DNA from 3 places in the Streptomyces thermocarboxydus genome. Region 3 is predicted to be linked to each of the others. Evidence: riboswitches for the same ligand, from Rfam matches in the RefSeq annotation. Region 3 holds a riboswitch; each other region holds the start of a gene.

Region 1 (3,268 bases), 1.0 Mb from region 3:
TCACCACGAACCCCTCGGCCTCCAGGGTGCGCAGCGCCTCGCGGACGGGGACCCGGGAGACCCCGTAGCGGCGGGCGAGCAGTTCCTCGGTGAGCCGGCCCCCGCGCTCGTAGACACCGGCGACGATGTCGTCCCGGATCGCCGTGCACACCGAGTGCGCGGGAATACGCATGACCGACCTCCGGCTTAATCCCCGTGAAACGTCGACGATTGACGTCCGTTCGTGACTCTATTGCAACCGGAGACAATTTCCGACGGCGGACCGGAATCCATACATAATTTTTGGACAGGCGGCGCATGGGCGGACGGGTTCGAAAACGGCGAAAGCCCCGGCTCGCGGGAGCCGGGGCTTGAGGGCGGGTCGGTTACGCCGCGGGGAGGGCGCGACGACGCCTCAGATGTTCACGCCGTGCGACCGGAGGTAGGCGACCGGGTCGAGGTCGGAGCCGTACTCGGGGGACATGCGCGCCTCGAAGTGCAGGTGGGCGCCAGTGACGTTGCCGGTGGCGCCGGACAGGCCGATCTGCTCACCGGCGGCGACCTCCTGGCCCACCGACACCCCGATCGACGACAGGTGCCCGTACTGGGTGTACGTGCCGTCGTGCATCTTGATGACGACCTGGTTGCCGTACGCGCCGCCCCAGCCGGCCTCGACGACCGTGCCGACGCCGACGGAGTGGACGGGCGTGCCGCTCGCGGCGTGGAAGTCGATCCCGGTGTGGCTGCCGGACGACCAGATGGCGCCGCCGCTCTGGTAGCCGGTCGACACGTAGGAGCCGGGGATCGGGGAGACGAAGGTGTTGAGGCGCTTGCGCTCCGCCTCACGCGCGGCGCGCTCCTTCTCGGCGCGGGCCTTCTCCGCCTCCTCGACGGCGCGCTCGCGGGCCGCCTCCTCGGCGGCCTTGCGCGCGGCCTCCTGGGCCGCCACGCGGGCGGCCTCGTGCTGGGCTGCGGCCTGGGCGTCGATGCGGTCGGCGACCACGTCGCCGAGGGTCACGACAGGGGTGAGGCCGGTCTGGGCGGCGGCCGGTTCGGCGGCGAGCGCGGGGGCCGCGAAGGAGCCGACGACGCCGGTGCCCGCGAGGGCCGCGACGCCCGCGGCGCGGGCGGTGCCGCGCTGGACGCGGCTGGGACGACGGTGCTTCCCGGTGGCGCGGGTGAACGCCATGTACAAGCTGGTCCTTTCCTTCCCTCTCGCCTACCGGGTTAGCTGACGGGTTCGGAGCAGGAAGGTCTCCTACGGACACCCTCGCGACACGCGCGGGCGTCCGATTCACCCCAGGGACTACGTGTGGGTCCCCGGCTCCCCTGGCTCGCGCCGTACGGGGACTCGGCGATGACTGTCCGGTGCCGCGGATGCGGCGCACTGCCCGACGAACAGCCCGCACGAAGCTAAGCGGGACATCTCGCAATCCCCAAACGAATCCATGGTTTTGTAGCGCATCCCACAGGGCAGACAGGCAACCTCCGCCCCAATTCGGGCATAAGGGAGCCCCGGTGACGTTCCCGCCGCCGGGGCTCCCGCGCGCGTGCGTTCCGCCGCGCCTACTCGGCCGTGACGACCGTGACTTCGCCGATCCCGAGCGCCTCCACGGGCTCCTTGATCTGCGCCGCGTCACCGACGAGCACGGTCACCAGACGGTCCACCGGGAAGGCGTTCACGACGGCCGCCGTGGCCTCCACCGTGCCGGTCGCGGCCAACTGCCGGTACAGGTCGGCCTGGTAGTGGTCCGGCAGGTGCTGCTCGACCTGGTCGGCCAGGGTGCCCGCGACGGCCGCGGCCGTCTCGTACTTGAGCGGCGCCACGCCCACCAGGTTCTGCACGGCGACTTCCCGCTCGTCGTCCGTGAGGCCCTCGGCGGCCAGCGTGCGCAGCACGGTCCACAGGTCGTCCAGTGCCGGGCCCGTGTTGGGGGTGTCGACCGAGCCGCTAATGGCCAGCAGCGACGCGCCCGTGCCGTCGGGGGCCGAGCGCAGCACCTGGCCGAACGCCCGTACGCCGTAGGTGTATCCCTTCTCCTCGCGCAGGACGCGGTCCAGGCGCGAGGTGAGGGTGCCGCCGAGGCAGTACGTGCCGAGCACCTGCGCGGGCCACACGCGGTCGTGCCGGTCCGGGCCGGTACGGCCGATCAGCAGCTGCGTCTGCACGGCGCCGGGGCGGTCCACGATGACCACGCGGCCGGTGTCGTCCGCGACGACCGGCGGGACGGGCCGCGGCTGCGCCTGGGAGCCCGTCCAGGCGCCCAGGGTGTCGGCGAGCAGCGCGTCCAGGTCGACGCCGGTGAGGTCGCCGACCACCACGGCGGTCGCCGTGGCCGGGCGGACGTGCTTCTCGTAGAAGCCGCGCACGGCCGCGGAGTCGATGCGCTCGACGGTCTCCTCGGTGCCCTGGCGCGGGCGCGACATGCGCGCGCTCGCCGGGAACAGCTCCCTGGAGAGCTCCTTCGCGGCGCGGCGGGACGGGTTCGCCAGCTCGTGCGGGATCTCGTCGAGGCGGTTGCGGACCAGGCGTTCGATCTCGCTGTCGGCGAAGGCGGGCGCGCGCAGGGCGTCGGCGACCAGGCCGAGCCCCTTGGCGAGCCGCGAGGCCGGCACTTCCAGGCTGAGGCGGACGCCGGGGTGGTCGGCGTGCGCGTCGAGGGTGGCGCCGCAGCGCTCCAGCTCGGCGGCGAACTCCTCGGCGGAGTGCTTGTCGGTGCCCTCGGAGAAGGCCCGCGCCATGATCGTGGCGACGCCGTCCAGGCCCTCCGGCTCCGCGTCCAGAGGCGCGTCGAGGATCACCTCGACGGCGACGACCTGCTGGCCCGGGCGGTGGCAGCGCAGCACGGTCAGGCCGTTGTCGAGGGAGCCGCGCTCGGGGGCCGGGAAGGCCCAGGGCTTGGCCTCGCCCGCCTGCGGCCGGGGGTGGAACTCCATCGTGGCGAGCTCGGTCACTTCGACGTCTCCTCGTTCTCGTCGGCGGCGGCCGCGGCGGCTTCGGTGGCTTCGGCGGCTGCGTCACCAGCCGCCGGGGCGACGGGCTCGTAGACGAGCACCGCGCGGTTGTCGGGCCGCAGGCGCGCCTTGGCGACCTCCTGGACCTCCTCGGCCGTCACCTCCAGGACCCGGCTCACGGCGGTCAGGGCGAGCTGCGGGTCGCCGAACAGCACGGCGTAGCGGCACAGTTCGTCGGCGCGCCCGGCGACCGTGCCGAGCCGGTCGAGCCACTCGCGCTCCAGCTGGGCCTGGGCGCGCTCCATCTCCTCGGCACTGGGGCCCTCCTCGGCGA
Region 2 (3,268 bases), 190 kb from region 3:
CGGTGACGACACCCTCTCCGACCGCTCCCTCGCCGCCCTCGCCCGGGCCGCGCGGGCCGGTGCCCGGCACCTCGTGGTGACGGGCCGGCCGGCCCCCAGAGTGCGGCCGCTGCTCGACGACCTCGGCTGCACGGGGCTCGCGGTGTGCGGACAGGGCGCGCAGGTCTACGACGCCGCCGCGGGACGGATGCTGTGGTCGGTCCGGCTGGACCGGGAGCTGGCGGAGACCGCGCTCGGCAAGATCGAGGCGGAGGTGGGGGAGGTGTACGCCGCGGTCGACCAGGACGGGGTCGACGGGCTGACGCTGATCGAGCAGGGCTACCGGATGCCGCACCCGACGCTGCCGTCGGTGCGGGTGGAGCGGCGCGACGACCTGTGGGCGAAGCCGATCAGCAAGGTGCTGCTGCGCCACCCGGCGCTGTCGGACGACGCTCTGGCCGCGGCGGCCCGCTCCGTGGTCGGCTCGCTGGCCACGGTCACCATGTCGGGGCCGGGCACGGTGGAGCTCCAGCCGTGCGGGGTCACCAAGGCGACGGGTCTGGCGCTGGCCGCCGAGCACCTGGGGCTGCGCCCCGAGGACACGGTCGCCTTCGGGGACATGCCGAACGACGTCCCCATGTTCCGGTGGGCGGGCCACGGCGTCGCCATGGCCAACGCGCACCCTGAGCTCAAGGCGGTGGCCGACGAGGTCACCCTGTCGAACGAGGACGACGGCGTGGCCGTCGTCCTCGAGCGACTGTTCGGGCAGCCGGCCGGTGTCGGCCGTCAGAGGTCGGCTCAGTACGCGCCGAAGACGTTGTCGATCGAGCCGTAGCGGTCGGCGGCGTAGTTGCAGGCCGCGGCGATGTTGGCGACCGGGTCGAACGGGTCGAAGGCGGTGCCGGGCACGTGGTACGCCTGGAAGGTCGGGTCGATGACCTGCAGCAGGCCCTTCGACGGGGTGCCCTTCACGGCGTTGGAGTCCCACAGGTTGATGGCGGCCGGGTTGCCGGACGACTCCCGCATGATGTTGCGGTGGATGGAGTCGTAGGAGCCGGGGATGCCGTTCTGCGCCATGATGTCCATCGCCTCGCGGATCCAGCCGTCGAGGTTGTCCGGGTACGCGGTCGTGGAGGCGGCGGTCGTGGCCTGGGTCGAGGGGGCCGCGGAGGCGCTGGTGGCGCCGAACAGCGGCAGCGCGACCACGGCGACGCCGGTGCCGGCGACGGCGAGGGTGCGGACGAGGCGGGACGAAGCGAAAGCGGGCATGTCTGGGTTCCTCTCCTACGCCTGCGAGGTGAGCTGTCGGGTTCGGGCGGGAGAGTGCCCGGCCGTGCCCCTGCGGGCATGGCTTCACCCCGAGCCGTCCCGGCGCGGTGTCCGGTACGGCGGCTTACCTGGGTCCCCCGCTCCTGCCGTGCGTGAGTTGGTCGTCGGGTGTGATGCGGGTGGCGGCAGGACTAGGCGTCCACCCGGCAGGCCCGGAACGTATGCGAGAGCAGATGTCGGGAACAAGTGCGCCGATCACGCAACACCCCGTTTGATCTTGAGATGGGCGGTTTCGGCCGTTTGATCCTTTGCGATCGCCAAGCGTCAACTCCGTTGCGTGGAGCGGGAGGACGGGCGTGTGCGAGGGTGTCCGGGTGACCGTCGCGCGCGTGACTCACTTCACGGGACGGCGACGGCGGGCGCAATGGTGACCAAGAGGAATTCGCCCACCAATGGCGGCAAATCAGACTCCGGGGTGCGGCAGGATGGTTCGCGGGTCACTGTGTCCGGGAAGTCGAGGTATGTCCGTTGTTATCAGCCGATCAAAAACACTCCGCTTCTGATCCCGTATCGCCCTGCTTGTGACCCCGGGCCCTGGCGGTGATCGAAACCCGACCGGATACGCTGACTCGAGTGGTGGCAGCGACCTATCGACAAACCGTGTAACCGCCAGCAGACACCAGCAGACAGGAGACCCCTCGTGACCGTCGTCGGGCCGTTCGGGCTGAGCGTGCGGGACCAGGCTCTGGAAGCCGATGTCCAGGCCGGATTGACGGCTGTCGAGGAAGGGCTGCTCGAGGCCACCAAGAGCGAGGTGCCGTTCATCACGGAGGCCGCCCAGCACCTGGTGCGGGCCGGCGGGAAGCGGTTCCGCCCGCTGCTCGTCATGCTCGCCGCCCGGTTCGGCGACCCCTACGCGCCCGGCATCGTGCCGTCGGCCGTCGTGGTGGAGCTCACCCACCTGGCCACGCTGTACCACGACGACGTGATGGACGAGGCCGAGGTGCGCCGCGGGGTCGCGAGCGCGAACGCCCGCTGGGGCAACTCGGTCGCCGTGCTCACCGGTGACTTCCTCTTCGCCCGCGCCTCGCACATCCTGGCCGACCTCGGCCCGGAGGCCGTGCGGGTGCAGGCCGAGGCGTTCGAGCGGCTGGTCACCGGCCAGATCCTGGAGACCGCGGGCCCGCAGGACGGCCGCGACCCGGTCGACCACTACCTGGACGTGCTCGGGGGCAAGACCGGCTCCCTCGTCGCCGTCTCGTGCCGCTTCGGCGCGATGATGTCCGGCGCCGACGAGACCGTCGTCGACGTCCTCACCCAGTACGGCGAGCGGCTCGGCGTCGCCTTCCAGCTCGCCGACGACGTCCTCGACATCGCCTCCGACTCCCACGAGTCCGGCAAGACCCCCGGCACCGACCTGCGCGAGGGCATCGCCACCCTGCCCGTGCTGCGGCTGCGCGAGCGGGCCGCCCGGCTCGGCCTCGCCGAGGACCTCGCCCTGTGCGAGCTGCTCGACTCCGACCTCACCGACGACACCCGGCACGCCGAGGCGCTGCGCCTGCTGCGCGCCCACCCCGCACTCGGCCAGGCCCGCCGGGACACCGTGCGCTACGCCGAGGAGGCGCGCTCCGCGCTCGCCCCGCTGCCCGACGGCCCCGCCAAGTCGGCGCTGGTCGAGCTGTGCGACGCGGTGGTGCACCGGGCGGGCTGACCGGCTCCGGCCGCCCGTTCCGGTCGTCCTCCCCTGCCGTCCCCCGGCTGCCGTCCGGCCGTCCCCCGGCTGCCGCCCTGCCGTCCCCCGTACGCCTCCGGTACCCGGGTGACCCCTACGGGGCGGGTGAGGCGCCGTCGTCCCGTGTCATACCGCAGCAGTACGCGGAGTTGAGCCCGCGGTCTGACGATTCCGTCCCCCCGGTTTGGTCAGATGGACCACGACGGAGAACACCACTTCTCACCGGTTCGGGTGAGAATGGCGGCCCGGGCCGAACGGGTGCGAGAACACGGGACGGAAGCCGCCGCC
Region 3 (3,268 bases):
GTAAGTGACCGTTGGGTCGTGCATGGCGCTTCGTTCTCACTCAGAGTGATGACCGATGTGGTGAAGGCGGGAAGGCCGAGGGCGGCGGAATGCTATGGGACGCCCCTGGTTAGGCTCCGGCCTCATGGACGTACTCATCCACCTCTTCGTCGGTCTGCACATCATCGGCATCGCGTCGCTGCTCGGCGGCTTCCTCACCCAGATGAAGGCGATGGGCGCGGGCACCGCCCGCTTCGTCCCGGCGATGCTGCACGGCGCGCTGACGATGCTGGTCACGGGCGTGATCCTCGTGGGCCTCAACCAGGCGCAGGACTACTCCGTGGACAACATCAAGATCGGCGTGAAGCTGGCGCTGCTGGTCGTGATCCTCGGCCTGGTCTACGTGAAGCGGGACGAGGAGAAGGTGGACAAGGGCGTCTTCGGCCTGGTCGGCCTGCTGACCGTGGCGAACATCTTCATCGCGGTGCTCTGGACCTGAGCCGCGACCCCGGAACGCCGGGGCCTGCCCTCGACACGGAACCGCCGACCGAGCCTCTCCGGCCCGGTCGGCGGTTTTCGTATGTGCGCCCTCTGCGTCCTCTGCGCCCTCTGCGCCCGTGCCGTCAGGCCGGCCGGACGACGCTGTGGATCGCGGAGTCGCCGTCGTAGTAGATCGACTCCTCGCGGACGTACGCGCCCGGCTTCGGGGCGTGGATCATCATGCCGTTGCCGATGTAGATGCCCACGTGGGTGACGTCGTCGTAGAAGAAGACCAGGTCGCCGGGCTGCGCCTGGGACACCGGGACGGTGGTGCCGGCGTTCACCTGGTCATAGGTGGTGCGCGGCAGGGAGACGCCGGCGGCCTTCCAGGCGGCCTGGGTCAGCCCAGAGCAGTCGTAGGAGCCGGGGCCGGTCGCGCCCCAGACGTACGGCTTGCCGATCTGCGCGCGGGCGAAGGCGAGGGCCTTCTCGGCCTTGATGCCGTACGACGAGTCGGCGGGCGGGGTCTCGGTCGAGCCGGTGGAGCCGGACCCGGAGCCCTCCGAGGCGCCACCGTCCTGCTGCGCGGCCTCCTCGCGGGCCTGCTCCTGCTCCGCCTGCTGCCGGGCCAGCTCCGCGGCCTTGCGGGCGGCCTCCTCCTGCTTGCGCTTCTCGATCGCGGCGAGCCGCGCCTTCTCCTCGGCGGTCAGCTTCGACAGCAGTTCACGCGCGTCGGCGAGCTTCTTCTGGACGGTGGCCTTGGCCGTCTTCAGGTCGCCCTGCGTCTCGGTGAGCGTTCGGAGGCTCTCGGTGGCCTCCTGCCGCTTCTTCATCGTCTCGGTCTGCTGGGTGACGTAGTCGTCGACCGCCGCCTTCTGGCGGCCGGTCATCCGGTCCAGCACCTGACGCTGGTCGAAGATGTCCTGCGGGGTCTCCGCGAGCAGGAACGTCGCGGTGTCGGGCAGGCCGGCGCCGGTGCGGTACTGGGCGGCCGCGTAGGAGCCCAGCTCGGCGCGCGCCTCGTTCAGCTTCTGCGTGCGCTGCGCCACGTCGTCGAGGAGGGTGTCGACGCGCTTGCGCTGCTTGGTGGTCTTCTCCTTGGCCGCGTTGTACTTCTCGGTCGCCGACTCGGCCTGGCGGTAGAGGTCGCCGACCTTCTTCTCCACCTCCTCCAGGCTCGGCCGGTCCTCGCCGGGAGAGGCGTTGGCCGTCTGGGAGAGCAAGGCCACAGAGGTGAGCGCGGCCGTGGCGAGGGCCGGGGTGCGTATGCCTGCCACGCGCGTGCCGGGGGTGCGCGACTTGCGGTGCGACGCCAAGGGAGGCGACTCCTTCCGGTGCTCCGCCTACCGGGTTAGCTGTCGGGTTCGGGCGGGTGGAAGGGTTGCCCTACGGCCTCTCCGAAGAGTGGGCCGATTCACCCCAAGTCTCGGTGGGTCCCCGGCTCCGGCTGCCCTGGCGGACAGTGACGGACTCGGCGGGGGCCGCGCGGCCCGGCGAGGTTCGCCGGCGGGGGACGAGCGGCCCGGACGGCACGGTAGCCAACTGGTGTGGCCCTTGTGAAGGTTGATGGGTGATATGCCCGATACATTTTCGTGACCTTCTTGTGGATGTCACGCACGGTGAGGCGCTGACCGTGGAGGGTGCCCGCCGCGGCGCCCCGGGGAGGGGCCGGGGATGTTTCCGGGGCGGGCCCGGGTTGTCGGTGGAGCGCCCTAGACTCGGAGAGCGATGAGCAGCCTCTTTGACGACAGCTTCCTGGCGGACCTCCAGGCCCAGCGCGGCCCGGCGGACGACCCCCCGCCGCCGCCCGAGGACGAGCACGCCCCGGAGCCCCTGCCGGACGACCTGTTCGGCGGGAAGTTCGACGTGCCCCCGGAGCGGGACTCCTACTACCGGGACGGCGCCCCGCGCCCGGTGATCGACTCCGCCGCGCTGCTCGAGGGGCTGAACGACAACCAGCGCGCCGCGGTCGTGCACTCCGGCTCCCCGCTGCTCATCGTCGCCGGAGCCGGGTCCGGCAAGACCCGTGTGCTCACCCACCGCATCGCCTACCTGCTCGCCGAGCGGGGCGTCCACCCGGGCCAGATCCTCGCGATCACCTTCACCAACAAGGCCGCGGGCGAGATGAAGGAGCGCGTCGAGCAGCTCGTCGGCCCCCGGGCGAACGCGATGTGGGTGATGACGTTCCACAGCGCGTGCGTCCGCATCCTGCGCCGCGAGTCCAAGAGGCTCGGCTTCACGTCGTCCTTCTCGATCTACGACGCCGCCGACTCCAAGCGTCTGATGGCCCTGGTCTGCCGCGACCTGGACCTCGACCCGAAGCGCTTCCCGCCGAAGTCCTTCAGCGCCAAGATCAGCAACCTGAAGAACGAGCTGATCGACGAGGAGGACTTCGCCGCCCAGGCGACCGACGGCTTCGAGAAGACCCTCGCCCAGGCCTACGCGCTCTACCAGTCCCGCCTGCGCGAGGCTAACGCGCTGGACTTCGACGACCTGATCATGACGACGGTCAACCTGCTCCGCGCCTTCCCCGACGTCGCCGAGCACTACCGCCGCCGCTTCCGGCACGTCCTGGTCGACGAGTACCAGGACACCAACCACGCCCAGTACGCCCTGGTGCGCGAGCTGGTCGGGGGCGCCTCCGAGCCCCACGTCGACGTCCCGCCGGAGGCCGAGGTGCCGCCCGCCGAGCTGTGCGTGGTGGGCGACGCCGACCAGTCCATCTACGCGTTCCGCGGCGCGACCATCCGCAACATCCTCCAGTTCGAGGAGGACTACCCGGACGCGACGACGATCCTGCTGGAGCAGA

Evidence for each region. A riboswitch is a leader RNA that binds a small molecule or an ion and turns the genes downstream of it on or off. The one in region 3 is predicted to bind cyclic di-AMP.
Region 1: linked by a shared signal. The riboswitch ahead of AY578_RS24880 (M23 family metallopeptidase) and the one ahead of AY578_RS20220 (C40 family peptidase) in region 3 are both predicted to bind cyclic di-AMP.
Region 2: linked by a shared signal. The riboswitch ahead of AY578_RS19280 (transglycosylase SLT domain-containing protein) and the one ahead of AY578_RS20220 (C40 family peptidase) in region 3 are both predicted to bind cyclic di-AMP.

What each region holds. Positions count from the first base shown of each region.
Region 1 is NZ_CP058273.1:5,389,520-5,392,787, reverse strand. It holds gene AY578_RS24885 (GntR family transcriptional regulator) at 1-172, opposite strand, end outside; gene AY578_RS24880 (M23 family metallopeptidase) at 395-1,168, opposite strand; cyclic di-AMP (ydaO/yuaA leader) riboswitch at 1,181-1,346, opposite strand; gene AY578_RS24875 (M16 family metallopeptidase) at 1,546-2,934, opposite strand; gene AY578_RS24870 (M16 family metallopeptidase) at 2,931-3,268, opposite strand, start outside.
Region 2 is NZ_CP058273.1:4,170,476-4,173,743, forward strand. It holds gene AY578_RS19275 (HAD family hydrolase) at 1-814, shown strand, start outside; gene AY578_RS19280 (transglycosylase SLT domain-containing protein) at 778-1,248, opposite strand; cyclic di-AMP (ydaO/yuaA leader) riboswitch at 1,252-1,380, opposite strand; gene AY578_RS19285 (polyprenyl synthetase family protein) at 1,949-2,959, shown strand.
Region 3 is NZ_CP058273.1:4,359,959-4,363,226, forward strand. It holds gene AY578_RS20215 (hypothetical protein) at 125-478, shown strand; gene AY578_RS20220 (C40 family peptidase) at 603-1,775, opposite strand; cyclic di-AMP (ydaO/yuaA leader) riboswitch at 1,800-1,936, opposite strand; gene pcrA (DNA helicase PcrA) at 2,188-3,268, shown strand, end outside.